Regions from separate parts of the Streptomyces sp. NPDC051105 genome, predicted to be linked through region 4. Evidence: riboswitches for the same ligand, from Rfam matches in the RefSeq annotation. Region 4 holds a riboswitch; each other region holds the start of a gene.

Region 1 (3,610 bases), on a different contig from region 4:
ATCTGGCGCATCTGCGCAAGCTGCTGGGCCGCGGTACGTCGGCGTCCCGCCGGCTGCGGGCGGCGGTGCGCTGGTACGCGCCGACCGGGCAGGCCAAGGGCTGGCGGCTGTGGATCGAGGGCTGGGCGGTGGCCCTGCGCGAGCCCGCCCTGCGGGAGGTCACCAAGAAGCTGGACCAGCAGTGGAAGGCGGCGATCGCGGAGGTCATCGCCGAAGGGGTGGCCGCCGGCGAGTTCCGGTGCCCCGACCCCACGGCCGCGGCGCTGCGGCTGACCGCCCTGCTCGACGGGCTGGCCGTCCAGCTCACCTCGTATCCGGGCGCCCTGTCGCGTTCCAGGGCGCAGGAGTGGGTCGACGAGGCGCTGGCCCGCGAACTGGGGCTGCCCGACGAGCAGTAAGGAGCGGCTCACCAGGACGCCGCCCCTTACGTGTTCGTGCCGCCCTCAAGCCACGGACGCGATCCGCATCTTGATGTCGCCCGGGGAGAGCGCCCCCTTGGCCGTCACGTGGTCACCCGACGACTCGCCGCGCAGCCGTCGCCCGATCCACGGCACCAGGTGCTCACGGGCCCAGTGCACATCGTCGCGGCGGACCTCCAGGGTGCCGCGGGGCGGCAGTGGCGGCCACGGCTGGTCCGGGTCGGCCGGCACCTCGACGCCGAGCACCTGGCCGGCCCGCAGCGCCACGCGCGTGTGCCCCTCGGGAGACAGGTGCAGCCGGTCGCCGTCCCAGGCCCGCCGGTCCTGCACGGTCTTCAGGGACCACAGGTCGAGGACCGGGCAACCGTACCGGTCGGCGACGGCCCGGACATGCCCGTTGTAGGTGGCGATCTTGCCGCGCAGATGCTTGAGGACGGGCACGCCCCGGGTGTCGAACCCGGTGGTCACCAGAACCGTGCCGACGGCCTCGGTCAGTTGCGCCACGGCCCGCTCGAACCGCTCGGCCACCTCGTCGGGGTCGGTGCCGGGGCGGATGATGTCGTTGCCGCCGGCGCAGAAGGAGACCAGGTCCGGGGCGAGTTCCAGGGCCTGCGGCACCTGGTCCGCCACGACCTGGTCGAGCAGTTTCCCGCGCACCGCGAGGTTGGTGTACTCGAAGTCGCCCTCGGGCTGCCGGTCCGACAGCAGTACCGCGAACCGGTCCGCCCAGCCGACGAACGCCCCGTCGGGGCCGGGGTCGCCGACGCCCTCGGTGAAGCTGTCCCCCAGCGCCACGTACGACCCGATCACTGATGCATTGTCACTCTTCGAATCGTCTGCCACGACGGACCATGATTCACCTTCGACTGTGAGCTACGCGACCGTAATAAGGGGTTGACTAGCGGTGAGATAAGACACGCCTAAATACTCGACCAAGCCAGGAATAAGCCTCCGAACAGCGGCGTTGAGGCGTCGATCGCTCGAAGGCCGGACCCGGGCATCGGGGGTCCGGCCTTCGGAGTGCGTGTCAGATCAGTGGCGGTGCCGGATCAGCCGACGGGGACGCCCTTGGAGCGGAGGTAGCCGACCGGGTCGATGTCCGAACCGTAGTCGGGGGTGGTCCGGATCTCGAAGTGGAGGTGCGGGCCGGTCACGTTGCCGGTGGCACCGGAGAGGCCGACCTGCTGGCCCGCGGTCACGGTCTGGCCGACCGAGACGGAGAGTGCGGAGAGGTGGCCGTACTGCGCGTAGTAGCCGTCGGCGAGCCTGATGACGACCTGGTTGCCGTAGGCACCGCCCCAGCCCGCCGTGACGACCGTGCCCGCGCCGACGGCCTTGACCGGGGTGCCGGTCGGGACGACGAAGTCGACGCCGGTGTGGTAGCCGCTGGACCACATGCTGCCGGCCACGTGGTAGCCGGTGCCGACGGTGCCACCGGTGACCGGGAGGGTGAAACCGGAGGAGGTCGCCGTCGACGCGCCCGAGAAGGAGGCCGTGTTCGAGGACGAGGAGGAGGAGGGCACGGAGGACTGCGAGCCGGACCGGGCGTGCGACCGCGTCGCGGACCGGGAGCCCGAGCCCGAGGTGTCCGTCGTCGCGGCGTGGCGGCCGCCGAGCGTGAGCTTGAGACCGGGGTGGATCAGCGAGGGGTTGTCGCCGACGGCCTGCCGGTTGTCGGCGTAGAGCCGGTGCCAGCCGCCGTCGACGTTGTGTTCGCGGGCGATCTTCGACAGATAGTCGCCGGGCACCACCGTGTAGACGCGGTGCGCGGAATCACCGGTGCCGGTCTTCTGGGCGGCGGCCTTTCGCACCGCCGTCTGCTCGACGGTCGGCAACGACTGCGTGGCCTTTTCGGAAACGGACTGCGAGGTGACCGCGTGGGCGCCGGTGGCGCCCATGAGGGGCAGAGCCAGCGCGGCGCCACCGGTTCCGGCGACGGCCATCGAGCGGGTGAAACGCTGGGACTTGGGGCGGCGGTGCTTACCCTTCGCGGGCATGACGCATTCCTCTCCGGCGCCTGCGAGGTGAGCTGTCGGGTTCGGGCTGGAGCTGCCCGGCCACGCGGGAAGACGTGGCTACACCCCTAGCCGTCCCGGGAACCGGAACAGGCGGTCATACCTGGTGGGTCCCCCGCTCCTGCCGGGCACGGGTGAGTGTGTGTGGGGACTCCGGACGGCGGCAGGATTCGGCGTTCCGTCCGGATGCGTGGCGAACGTAAGCGAGTAAGACGCGCGTGAACAAGCGTGAGGTTCCGTCTGTCCGAGTTTCGCTTGATCCGTTACGGGAATTCCCGGTCACCCTCCGTGAATTCCCGCCTTCCGCACTTTTCCAATTCCCTTGAAAATCGCCGGAATTACGTGAACATGACGCGCGACGGACGGTCACGAATATGACGCTCCTCACGCACGTCACGCCACGTCACCTTATTCCAGACCGAGTTGCAATGAAGGCACCAAATCGGTCAGAAGGCTCAGATGCGACGCAGCCGGAGAACCGTCGCATCCAGGTCACCGCGCAGCTCGGCGCGGAGGCCGTGGTGCAACAGAACGGCACCTCGATGTACTTCGCCCGTTTCACGGCATTCGTACGACGCTGCCGGGTCGAGACCCTGCAAGCGCAGCGCCGGCATCGGCGCGCCGTAGCTCTGCGCCTGGAGCCACGCGAGGACCACGGTCTCGTCGCCGAGCGTGTACTGCACCGCACTGAGCCCGCCGGTCGGCGGCCGCAGCCGGAACTGGTCACCGCGCTGCACCAGGGGCCGGATGTCCTTGTAGAGCTCCACCCAGCGACCGGCCTCGGCCAGCTCCTCCTCGGTCCACTGCGAGAGGTCGCCACCGACCCCGAGCGCCCCGGCCATGGAGCTGATGAACCGGAAACGCAAGCTGCTGACCCGGCCGTTGAGCTGGTGGTTCGGGCTGTCCGTGACCCAGGCGGACATCACCCGGGCGGGGTGGATCTGGCTGAAGCCGTGCTGGATGGCGAGCCGGTCCAGCGGGTCGGTGTTGTCGGAGGTCCACACCTCGTCGGTACGGCTCATGATGCCGAGGTCGATCCGGCCGCCACCGCCGGAACAGGACTCGATGGCGACGTTCGGGTGGGCCGCCCGAATCCGGTCGAGCAGCGCGTACAGCCCACGGACGTGGTCGACCCACAGCCGCTGCGGATACGGCTCGCCGGGCCAGCCCGCGTCG
Region 2 (3,610 bases), on a different contig from region 4:
CTGGCGCAGCCTTGACCCTTAACGGGTCAGCGACCCCTGGGTCAGCCCTTGAAGCGCGGGAAGGCGCTGCGGCCGGCGTACACCGCGGCGTCGTCGAGGATCTCCTCGATGCGCAGCAGCTGGTTGTACTTGGCGACGCGCTCGGAGCGGGCCGGGGCGCCGGTCTTGATCTGGCCGCAGTTGGTGGCGACGGCGAGGTCGGCGATGGTGACGTCCTCGGTCTCGCCGGAGCGGTGCGACATCATGCACTTGAAGCCGTTGCGCTGGGCCAGCTCGACGGCGTCCAGGGTCTCGGTGAGCGAGCCGATCTGGTTCACCTTGACGAGCAGGGCGTTGGCGGCGCCGTCCTCGATGCCGCGGGCGAGGCGCTCCGGGTTGGTGACGAAGAGGTCGTCGCCGACGATCTGCACCTTGTCGCCGAGCTTGTCGGTGAGGACCTTCCAGCCGGCCCAGTCGTCCTCGAACAGCGGGTCCTCGATGGAGACCAGCGGGTAGGAGGCGACGAGCTCCTCGTAGTACTCGGTCATCTCGGCGGCCGAGCGGGACTTGCCCTCGAACTCGTACTTGCCGTCCTTGTAGAACTCGGACGCGGCGACGTCGAGCGCAAGGGCGATCTGCTCACCGGGGACGTAACCGGCCTGCTTGATCGCCTCCAGGATGAGGTCGAGCGCGGCGCGGTTGGACTCCAGGTTCGGGGCGAAGCCGCCCTCGTCGCCGAGGCCGGTGGCCAGGCCCTTGCCCTTCAGGACCTTCTTCAGGGTGTGGTAGACCTCGGCACCCCAGCGCAGCGCCTCGGAGAAGGACTCCGCGCCGATCGGGGCGATCATGAACTCCTGGATGTCGACGTTGGAGTCCGCGTGCGAGCCGCCGTTGAGGATGTTCATCATCGGGACGGGCAGCAGGTGCGCGTTCGGGCCACCGAGGTAGCGGAACAGCGGCAGGTCGGACGCCTCGGAAGCGGCGTGCGCGACGGCGAGGGAGACGCCGAGGATGGCGTTGGCGCCGAGCGAGCCCTTGTTGTCGGTGGCGTCCAGGTCGAACATCGCCTGGTCGATCAGGCGCTGCTCGGTGGCGTCGTAGCCGACCAGCTCCGGGCCGATCTGCTCGATCACGGCGAGGACGGCCTTCTCGACGCCCTTGCCGAGGTAGCGGTTGGGGTCGCCGTCACGGAGTTCGATGGCCTCGAAGGCACCGGTGGAGGCGCCGGACGGGACGGCGGCACGACCCGTGCTGCCGTCGTCGAGGCCGACCTCGACCTCGACCGTGGGGTTGCCTCGGGAGTCCAGGATTTCCCGGGCTACGACGACGTCGATGGACGGCACGAGCATCTCCTTCTTGGGATGTGACGCTGGTTGTGCGGGCGCACGCGAGCCTTGTCGGCCCTTGCTCAGCCTTGCGACTAGAGCCTAACCGTCCCGGGGCCGTCGGCCGGCACGACCGACCGACCCTTGGACACACAGACGGTACTCATTGTTCATGCACGGAACAAAGGGGGGCCCGATGAAGAACGGAAGAAGAGCGGGTCAAGAGGAAGACCGCCGGAGGACGCGCGAGGACCGCGCGAGGACCGCGCGAGGACCGCAAAGAGAAACCCCGCTCCGGTGCGTACGGGGGAGAACGCACCGGAGCGGGGGCCCGTGGGGGACGGGGGGTGACCCTCACGTGCTCCTCAGTATGAGGAGCACGGCTGTGTGGGCGCTGTGGTTCAGCTGGGCGCCACGTATTGCTTCGTACGACTTCGGGAGCGGCCCGTCGCCCTACTTGAGGTGCAGCTGCTGGCCCGGGTAGATGAAGTCGGCGTCGTCGACGATGTCCTTGTTCAGCTTGAACAGCGCCTGCCAGCCGCCCTTGACCTTGCGCTTCTCCGCGATCGAGCTGAGCGTGTCGCCCTTGACAACCTTGTACTCGCCGTCGCCCTTCTTGACCTTCTTGCCGGTCGGGGTGGTGACGGTCTTCTTGGCGGCCGGACGCTCGGCGGAACGGGAGGCGGCCTGGGTGTCGGCGGTACGGCTGCTGGTGCCGCTGCTCGAAGAGGAGCTGGAGGAGCTGGAGCTGGAGGAGCTCCCGGTGTAGGCGGCGCCGGACAGGCCCGTGCCGCAGACCGGCCAGGCGCCCTTGCCCTGCGCGGCGAGGACCTTCTCGGCGATCTCGATCTGCTGCGCCTTGCTGGCCTGGTTGGCCTGCGCGGCGTACTGGGTGCCGCCGTACGCGGCCCAGGTGGAGGCGGAGAACTGCAGACCGCCGTAGTAGCCGTTGCCGGTGTTGATGGCCCAGTTGCCGCCGGACTCGCACTGAGCGACGGTGTCCCACTCGGAGGCGGTGGCGGCGGAGGCGGTGCCGGACGCCATCAGCGGTGCGGCGATGGCGACACCGGTGACACCGGCGAGCGCGGCGACACGGGTGGCCTTGGACGGACGACGGTGCTTGCCCTTGCCGGAAAACAGCATGACGGATCCCCTCACCGACGCCTGCGAGGTGAGCTGTCGGGTTCGGGCCGGTTGAGTTGCCCGGCCGCGCACCTCACGGTGCGCGGCTTCACCCCGAGCCGGACACGGCAGTCTCAACTACCGGTCCCGGCGCTTACCTTGGGTCCCCCGCTCCTGCCTACGGCGCTTGACGCGACGACTGTTCCCGGGCAGCCGCTGGCAGGACTCGGCGTTGCGACGGCCGGGGCTCGTGGTGACGAGCGGCCTTGACCGTAAACAGACGATCAGGTGAATTTCAAAGATGATCAGGGCTTCTGAGACTCATCCCACACTTTCACCAAACCGGACATTTGGCTTCGAAGTAGGGCGGCACGAAGGGCCAACTCCCGCTGCTTCTAGTCCGTTTCGTTGCTGAGTTTCAGGGTCTGACCGGGGGCGATGTCATTCGGGTCGGCGCCGATGTCCGCCTTGTTGGCGGCATAGAGCGCACGCCATCCGCCGTCGAGGTCAAGGGAGTCGGCGATGGAGGCGAGGGTGTCGCCGTCCCGGACGGTGTAGGTGCCGGCGTCCCGGGAGGCGTGACGGCCGGAAGAAGTCACACTCTGACCGTTTGTCACGCTTTCGTCCGCCGAGTCACCGCGGTGCTTGCCGCCGCTGCTGACCGCCCCCGTGTCGACCAGATCCCAAGAGCTGCCCGTCTGCCATGAATTGTCCGAGTCATCGGCTTCGGGCACCACGGGGTTCTCGTTCGCCTTCGAGGCGCCGGAGCCCTTGGATCCCGACGTGTCCGCCTTGGCGGAGTCGGTGGGGGTGCCCGTGCCGGAGTCGTCGCCCGCACTCGGGGACGGGGTGGCGGAGCCTGTGGCACCCGAGGAATCCGACGAGGAGTCGGACAGGCCGGAATCCGAAGAACCGGATGAATCCGAAGAACCAGATGAAGAGGAGGAATCCGACAGCCCGGAGGACGAGTCGGAGGAGCCGGACGTGTCGCCCGAGCCGTCGAGGCCCGTGTCGACGTTCACCGAGGCGTCGTCCGAGGAGAGGCCGGCGATCAGGGCACAGGTCCGCCAGGGCTTGGTGCCCTGGTCGGCGAGGATCTTCTCGGCGACGGCGATCTGCTGCGAACGGCTCGCCTGGTCCGGTGTGTCGGCGTACTCCTGGCCGCCGTACTCGTCCCAGTCGTC
Region 3 (3,610 bases), on a different contig from region 4:
GGTCGCCCCCCAGACACAGGGCCGCCCGATCTGCGCCCGGGCGAACGCCAGCGCCTTCATGGCCTTGCCGGGCTCGGCCGCGACACCGGGCCTGAGCAAGGAACCGGTGTCGGTGAAGGTGCCGGGCGCGAAGGTGGCCGCGGCGGCGGCCGGAGGCGCGGTGGGGAGCGGGGCGGTGACCACGGGGGGCGCGGTCGGGACGGGGACGGTGACCACCGGGGGCGCGGCCGGGACAGGGGCGGCGGTGGGGAGCGGGTCCGGGGCGACCGGGGCTGCGGTGGCCATCGCCATCGGGGGCGCGGTCATCGCGGCGGGGGACGCCATCATCGCCCACGGAGGGTCCGTCACCGCCGTGGGTATCACCGCCGTGGGCGTCGGCGCCTGGGACGCGGGCATCGCCGGGGCGGTGGCGTAGGCGGCCGCCGCGGGCTGCGTTCCGGTGGCGTAGGCGCCCATGCCGGCGGCGGGCGCGCCGGGGAAGGCGCCGGTGCCGAAGTCGGCCGACGGCATGGCGGCGGGGGCGGACATGCCGTACCCGGCGGCGGGATAGCCGGTCTCCGCGGCGGCCGGCGGTGCGCTGACGTAGGCGGCGGTGGCGGCCGGCGCCGAACCCGGGAAGGAACCGGTGTCCATCGGGCCCGGCAGGGGCGCGGCGAACACGGCGGGTGCGGCGGTCGGGAAGGCGCCGGTGTCGGAAGGGGCCGCGGTCGGGAAGGCGCCCGTGTTCGTGGGGGCCGCGGTCGGGAAGGCGCCGGTGTCGTCCGGCATCGGGAACGTGCCGGTGGCGCCCGGGGTCATGACCCGGAAGGAACCGGTGTCGCCGGGACTCGCGGGCGGCGTGGCACCCGCGTCCATGGCGGTCACGGCCGGGAAGGTGCTTGTGGCGCCCGGGGTCATGACCCGGAAGGAACCGGTGTCGCCCGGACTCGCGGGCGGCGTGGCACCCGCGTCCATGGCGGTCACGGCCGGGAAGGTGCTTGTGGCGCCCGGGGTCATGATGCGGAAGCCACCCGTGTCCGCCGGGGACATGGGCTGGGCGGCGCCCGGGGTCATGACCCGGAAGGAGCCGGTGTCCGTCGCGGGCACCACCGGGATGGCACCCGTGTCCGTCACGGTCATCGCGGGGAAGGCGCCCGTACCGGTCAGGGCGTCGGTCCCGAAGGAGCCGGTGTCGCCGTACTGGCCGGGCATGCCGGCGGGGGCAGGCCACTGCTGCGCCGGGACCTGGGCCTCGGGCGTGGGCCAAGGGCTCTGAGCGGCGGGGGCCGGGGCGGGCGCGGCCGGTTCGAGCGCCGCGATCGCGCGCTGCCCGGTGCGCTGCGACAGCATCTCGCGCGCCTTGGCGATCTTCAGCTGACTCTTGGTCTTGGACGTGCCCGGGGTGGCACGCTGCGGCGCGGCGGGGGCCGGCGCCTTGGGCGCGCTCGACGGTCCCGGGGGCAGCGCCGCGGGGGACCCGGCCGTCAGTTCCAGCTTCGGACGCTCCGGCAGCTCCCGGACGACCTCGACGTCGCTGTTGGCGGACGACCCCGCGGGCAGCTCCGGCCGGGACGGGCCGGAGCCCTCCAACTGGCCCAGCAGGTCGGCGGCCATGGCGCTGACGGGTCGTCGCGGGCCGGGCCGGGCGGGCTGCCGGTCGGAGGGCAGTGCCGCCGGGACGCTCGGCCCCAGTCGCGATCGCGCGCCGTCGAACCACTCCCGGGCGATGTTGTCGAGGCCCGGGTCGTCACGCCGGGGCCGCTTGAACAGCGGGACACCGCGGGAGCGCGAGCCCCCGTTCATCGCACGTGTGGCGTTGAAGTTCCCGGTGGCGTTCTCGGCCTGGTCGTAGAGGCTGTCGATCCGCTGTCGAACCTCGTCACGGCTCTCGGGCGCCATGGGGGTCGTGCTCCTTCCGTGCTCCGCCTACCGAGTTAGCTGTCGGGTTCGGGCGGGTCGATCCGGAAGGCATGCCCTACGGCCCTTGCCCCTGAGGGCAGTTGACCGATTCACCCCAGTGGTTCGGTTGGGTCCCCGGCTCCGGAACGCCCCGTTGGGCACCGGATTAGGCGGAGGCCGCGCGGCCCGACGGGATTCGCCGGGGGGAGCCGAACGGCTTGGACGTCAACTTAGCCAACTTGTGTCACTCGTGTGAAGGTTGAAGTGCGTAATGTCCGATACGTAATTGTGATGTTCGTCGTAGCGTTCGAGATCCGGCCATACGTGACGGCATTTCGCCAGCACCCCGATCCTCGTCGTGCGGCCGTCGTGCGGCCGTCGGAGCAGTGCCGTCGGTTGCCTGAGGGGCCCGCTTTCTGTGAGGTCACCGTGAATTTCCGGGACTGTTGAACACGGTGGCGCCCTGCCGCGTATAGGGCGGGGGATTTCCATGTCCGGCCGACCACGACACGCAGGGGAACGACCTTGAGACCCAACAGGCGCAGACGCCCGACCGGTGCACAACGCGCGACCTTCGCAGCGGTCGCCCTGATGCTCGGCGGCGGAGTACTGGTCGGGGTGAACGTCTACGCCTCGGCCACCGAAGGCGGTTCGGACCAGTCCGGGCAGGCCGCCACCGCCCAGGTGCTGTCCGCGCCCACCGTCTACTGTCCCGACGTCGGCAGCCGGCTGACGGACGTGCCCGACGCGGCCCGGGCCGACGTCGACGGTGAACTCGCGCAGCTGGACCAGCAGATCGCGGCCGCCTACCAGCAGCTCAAGGAGTCGGCCGCGGAGATCGAGCAGAACCCTGGCCTCGCCGACCGGACGATCCTGGATCCGCTGAAGGAGAAGCGGTCCGAATCCCTCCAGCGCATCGCCGACGCCCTCGACCGCGAGGGCGACCGCCCCCAGGGTCTCGACGACCTCGCCGCCTGCACCCTGCGCTCCTCCGACCAGGGCGCCGGGCAGTCGACGGCGCCGCAGGACAGCGCCACGCCGAGCCAGAGTGCCAGTGCCAGTGCCAGTGCCAGTGCCAGTGCCGGTGCCGGCGTCGGCGGCCAGGGCGGCAACGGCCCCGTCGCCGCTGACTACGCCGACATCACCAGCGTCCAGCCCAATGTCACGACCCCGGCCGAGCAGCCCGGCGGCTCCACCGGCACCTTCGCCTCCAGTTGCGGTGTCAACGCGAACGGCCTGTTCAACTCGGACAACGTGATCGTCGCGCCCGGTGTCTCCAACGGCGCCCACCACTTCCACGACTACATCGGTAACCAGTCCAACAACGCCTTCGCCAGCGACGACGACCTCGCGAACGCCGACACGAGCTGTGCGGACCAGGGCGACAAGTCCACGTACTACTGGCCCGTGCTGCGGCTGCAGAACGGCAAGCAGGAGCGGGACGCCGACAAGCCGGGCGGCGGCACCGAGGGCAACGCCGGGCAGATCGTGACGGCGAAGGAGGTCACGCTGACCTTCGAGGGCAACCCGACCTCCAAGGTCACCGAGATGCCGCGGCTGCTGCGCATCATCACCGGTGACGCCAAGGCCTTCGTCAACGGCCCGGCCAACGCCAACGCCTCGTGGAGCTGCACCGGTTTCGAGGACCGGCAGCTCAAGGACAAGTACCCGCTCTGTCCTTCGGGCAGTGACGTCGTACGCACGTTCAAGTTCCAGAGCTGCTGGGACGGCC
Region 4 (3,610 bases):
TCCGCACCCTGGCCCGCTTCCTGCCCGCCCTGCTGATCGTCGCCGGCGTCTGCTACGACGTCCTCACTCCGCAGGCCTTCACGGCCGTCCCGTTCTTCACGGTCGCCCCGCTGATCGCCGCGCCCCTCTCCTCGCTGCGCACCACCGTCCTGACCGGCCTCGCGTCCTTCCTCGCCGCCTACGCCGTGCACGTCCGCTTCGGCTTCGGTCCGGACATCGACACGGTCACCGAGGTCCTCACCGTGGTCACCGTCGCCGCCCTGGCCGCCGGCATCAACCGGGTCGTGCGCCTCGGTGACCAGCGCCTGGCCTCCGCCCGCGAGATCGCCGAGGCAGCTCAGCGGGCGGTCCTGCCCGAGCCCGCCGAGCGGATCGGCGGCTTCGAGATCGCGGCCCGCTACGAGGCGGCCCAGGAGGGCACCTTCATCGGCGGCGACCTGTACGCCGTCCAGGACACCCCGTACGGCGTCCGGCTGGTCGTCGGCGACGTCCGCGGCAAGGGCATGGGCGCGGTCGCCGCCGTCGCCGTGGTCATCGGCGCGTTCCGGGAGGCCGCCGAGCAGGAGGCCACCCTGGAGGCGGTGGCGGGGCGGCTGGAGCGGGCGCTGGCCCGCGAGGGCGTCCGGCGCGGCGGCCTCGACGCGTTCGAGGGGTTCACCACCGCCGTACTCGCCGAACTCCCGCACGGTGACGGCACGGTCCGGGTCGTCAACCGCGGCCATCCGCCGCCTCTGCTGCTGCACGGCGACGGCAAGGTGTATGCGGTACGGGTGCCCGAGGCCGCGCTGCCGCTCGGGATGGGCGAGTTGGGGGCCTGGCCGGACCGGGCCGCCGAGCACGTGTTCCCGAGCGGGGCCACGCTGCTGCTGCACACCGACGGCCTCTCCGAGGCGCGGGACGCGCACGGCCGGTTCTACGACCCCGAGCGGCGGCTGGCCGGCCGTGTCGTCACCGCCCCCGGCGCGCTGCTGGCCCGGCTCGCGGCCGAGGTGCGCCGGCACACCGGCGGCGGCATGACGGACGACATGGCGCTGCTCGCCGTTCGACGGCCCTGAGCGCGATCACGCGGCCGCTCCGCGGATGGTCACCCTCGGTGCGCGGACGACCGCCCTCCGCATGACAGCTGAGTCACCATCAAAACGCGTGTGACTCCTGAGCCGAACAGGGCCCAGGGGCAAGTCGACCGCTTTTGACCGTTCCTGGCAGGTAAGTCCATGCTTTGAAAGCTTAATGATCAAGGCGAACAGCTTGGAATCTGACTACCGGGTCTATTAACGTTCGATAACGCAGCGCGGTCGTCCCAGCCGTCACCCGCGACGGCTCCGTGCGCACGCGCCGAATCCCGCAAGGGAACCGGGGAACCACCACCTTGGGGTGAATCGCAAGGCTACCGCCGGGTACGAAACGGTCGGTATACGCGCGTAGGAGACCTTCCCGCTCCGAACCCGTCAGCTAACCCGGTAGGCAGCGGAAGGAAAGGAGTGCGCCCGCGTGGCGTCCAACCGGCCTGCTCCGACAGCCCCGTTCGTGCCCAGCCAGCCTCAACCCGAGACCTTCGGCTACGGCGGTTACCGCACCGACGAGGGCCCCTGGGAGGAGTGGAACCCCACCGAGGAGTCCCTCGCCCCGGTACGCGGCCGGCACCGGGTCGCCAAGCAGCGCGGTGGCGGGCTCGCCCGCAGCTCCACGGTCCTCGGCGTCGGCGTCATCGCCGCCGTCGGCGCGGGCGGCATGGCCAGCGCCCACACGGGCAAGCCGCCGGTCTCCATCTCGCTGCCCGACCTGCCGTCCTCCGTCGACTCCCTGCTCGGCGAGGGCGGTGGCCACCACGCCACCCAGACCGCGCTCAGCAGCGTCACCACGACGACGACCGCCACCGACGCGGACTCCTCCGCCTCCTCGGCCGACGCCGGTGAGGCGCTGCGCAGCCGGATCATCGCCCAGGCCGAGCAGCAGCAGACCCAGCTCGACGTCAAGGCCACCGCCAAGGCCGTGGCCGCCGCCGACAAGGCGGTCTCCGACGCGGAGGCCAAGGCGGAGCAGGCGGCGGCCGCAAAGGCCGCCGACGCCAAGGAGCAGGCGCAGGCCGCCGAGAAGGCGCAGGCCGAACAGAAGCGGCTCGCCGCGCTGGCCAAGCAGTACACGCTGCCGGTCGTCTCCTACACGATCACCGGCACCTTCGGGCAGGCCGGCTCCATGTGGGCCTCCGGCTACCACACCGGCCTCGACTTCGCCGCCCCCACCGGCACGCTGATCAAGGCCGTCCACAGCGGCACCGTCACGGAGGCCGGCTGGGCCGGCTCGTACGGCTACCGCACCATCCTCACCCTCGACGACGGCACCGAGCTGTGGTTCTGCCACCAGTCCTCCATCGGCGTCAAGGTCGGCCAGAAGGTCGCCACCGGTGACGTCATCGGCCGCGTCGGCGCCACCGGCAACGTCACCGGCCCGCACCTCCACCTGGAGGTCCACCCCGGCGGTCAGGCCACCGGCATCGACCCGATGACCTGGCTGCGCGGCAAGGGCCTCAACCCCTGACGGACCCCACTGATCCCCGGCGGCCCTGACGACAACCCCCCGACGTCAGGGCTGCCGGTTCGGTGTACCCGCTCCACCCCGGTGCATTCCGCTTTTACGAGAACTTCGCATCGCGTCGGGATGGGCACACCGGCATCCGGTGTTGGACTGAGGCATGACTGCTTCTTCCGCTTCCCGCTCGCTCCGTAAGCTCGGCGCCTCCGACCTGGAGGTCTTTCCGCTCTGCCTGGGCGGCAACGTCTTCGGCTGGACCGCCGACGAGGCCGCCTCCTTCGCCGTCCTCGACGCGTACACGGCCGCGGGCGGCAACTTCGTGGACACCGCCGACGCGTACACAGCCTGGATCGAGGGCCACAAGGGCGGCGAGTCCGAGACCGTCATCGGCAAGTGGGTCAAGGCACGCGGCAATCGCGAGGACATCGTGATCGCGACGAAGGTGAGCCAGCACCCCGAGTACCCGGGGCTGTCGGGCGCCAACATCAAGGCCGCCGCCGACGCGTCCCTGCGCCGCCTGGACACCGACTACATCGACTTGTACTACACCCACTTCGACCAGCCCGAGATCCTGGTCGAGGAGATCATCGGCGCCCTGGACGAACTGGTGCGGGCGGGCAAGGTCCGGCACATCGCCGCGTCCAACATCACCGCCGAGCGGCTCCAGGAGTCCCTGGACTTCTCCGACCGCGAGGGCCTCGCCCGGTACGTCGCCCTCCAGCCCCACTACAACCTGGTCTCCCGCGACACCTACGAGGGTCCCCTCCAGGACCTGGCCTCCCGCGCCGGCCTCGCGGCGGTCCCGTACTTCGCCCTGGCCGCCGGCTTCCTCACCGGCAAGTACCGCCCCGGTACGACGGTCGACAGCCCCCGCGCGGGCCGCGCGGCCCAGTACCTGGAGACCGAGCGGGGCCGGCAGGTCCTGACCGCCCTGGACGAGATCGCCGAGGCCCACTCCGCCCCGATCCCCACGGTCGCCCTGGCCTGGCTGGCAGCCCAGCCCACCGTCACGGCCCCCATCGCCTCGGCCCGCGCCCTGGACCAGCTCCCCGCCCTGCTGGGGGTGGCGGACCTGGAG

Evidence for each region. A riboswitch is a leader RNA that binds a small molecule or an ion and turns the genes downstream of it on or off. The one in region 4 is predicted to bind cyclic di-AMP.
Region 1: it holds a riboswitch for cyclic di-AMP, as region 4 does, so the genes downstream of both, AB0N16_RS18985 (peptidoglycan DD-metalloendopeptidase family protein) here and AB0N16_RS16385 (M23 family metallopeptidase) in region 4, are expected to answer to the same signal.
Region 2: it holds a riboswitch for cyclic di-AMP, as region 4 does, so the genes downstream of both, AB0N16_RS30535 (transglycosylase family protein) here and AB0N16_RS16385 (M23 family metallopeptidase) in region 4, are expected to answer to the same signal.
Region 3: it holds a riboswitch for cyclic di-AMP, as region 4 does, so the genes downstream of both, AB0N16_RS07235 (NlpC/P60 family protein) here and AB0N16_RS16385 (M23 family metallopeptidase) in region 4, are expected to answer to the same signal.

Annotation. Positions count from the first base shown of each region.
Region 1 covers NZ_JBFBBR010000007.1:72,486-76,095, forward strand. Annotated here, with positions in the region: gene AB0N16_RS18975 (TetR family transcriptional regulator C-terminal domain-containing protein) at 1-398, shown strand, start outside; gene AB0N16_RS18980 (SGNH/GDSL hydrolase family protein) at 444-1,229, opposite strand; gene AB0N16_RS18985 (peptidoglycan DD-metalloendopeptidase family protein) at 1,469-2,416, opposite strand; cyclic di-AMP (ydaO/yuaA leader) riboswitch at 2,421-2,581, opposite strand; gene AB0N16_RS18990 (alpha-galactosidase) at 2,890-3,610, opposite strand, start outside.
Region 2 covers NZ_JBFBBR010000014.1:147,746-151,355, reverse strand. Annotated here, with positions in the region: gene eno (phosphopyruvate hydratase) at 42-1,328, opposite strand; gene AB0N16_RS30535 (transglycosylase family protein) at 1,758-2,447, opposite strand; cyclic di-AMP (ydaO/yuaA leader) riboswitch at 2,451-2,622, opposite strand; gene AB0N16_RS30530 (transglycosylase family protein) at 2,822-3,610, opposite strand, start outside.
Region 3 covers NZ_JBFBBR010000002.1:732,242-735,851, forward strand. Annotated here, with positions in the region: gene AB0N16_RS07235 (NlpC/P60 family protein) at 1-1,878, opposite strand, end outside; cyclic di-AMP (ydaO/yuaA leader) riboswitch at 1,887-2,061, opposite strand; gene AB0N16_RS07240 (DUF1996 domain-containing protein) at 2,470-3,610, shown strand, end outside.
Region 4 covers NZ_JBFBBR010000006.1:20,786-24,395, reverse strand. Annotated here, with positions in the region: gene AB0N16_RS16390 (PP2C family protein-serine/threonine phosphatase) at 1-1,055, shown strand, start outside; cyclic di-AMP (ydaO/yuaA leader) riboswitch at 1,324-1,484, shown strand; gene AB0N16_RS16385 (M23 family metallopeptidase) at 1,492-2,538, shown strand; gene AB0N16_RS16380 (aldo/keto reductase) at 2,693-3,610, shown strand, end outside.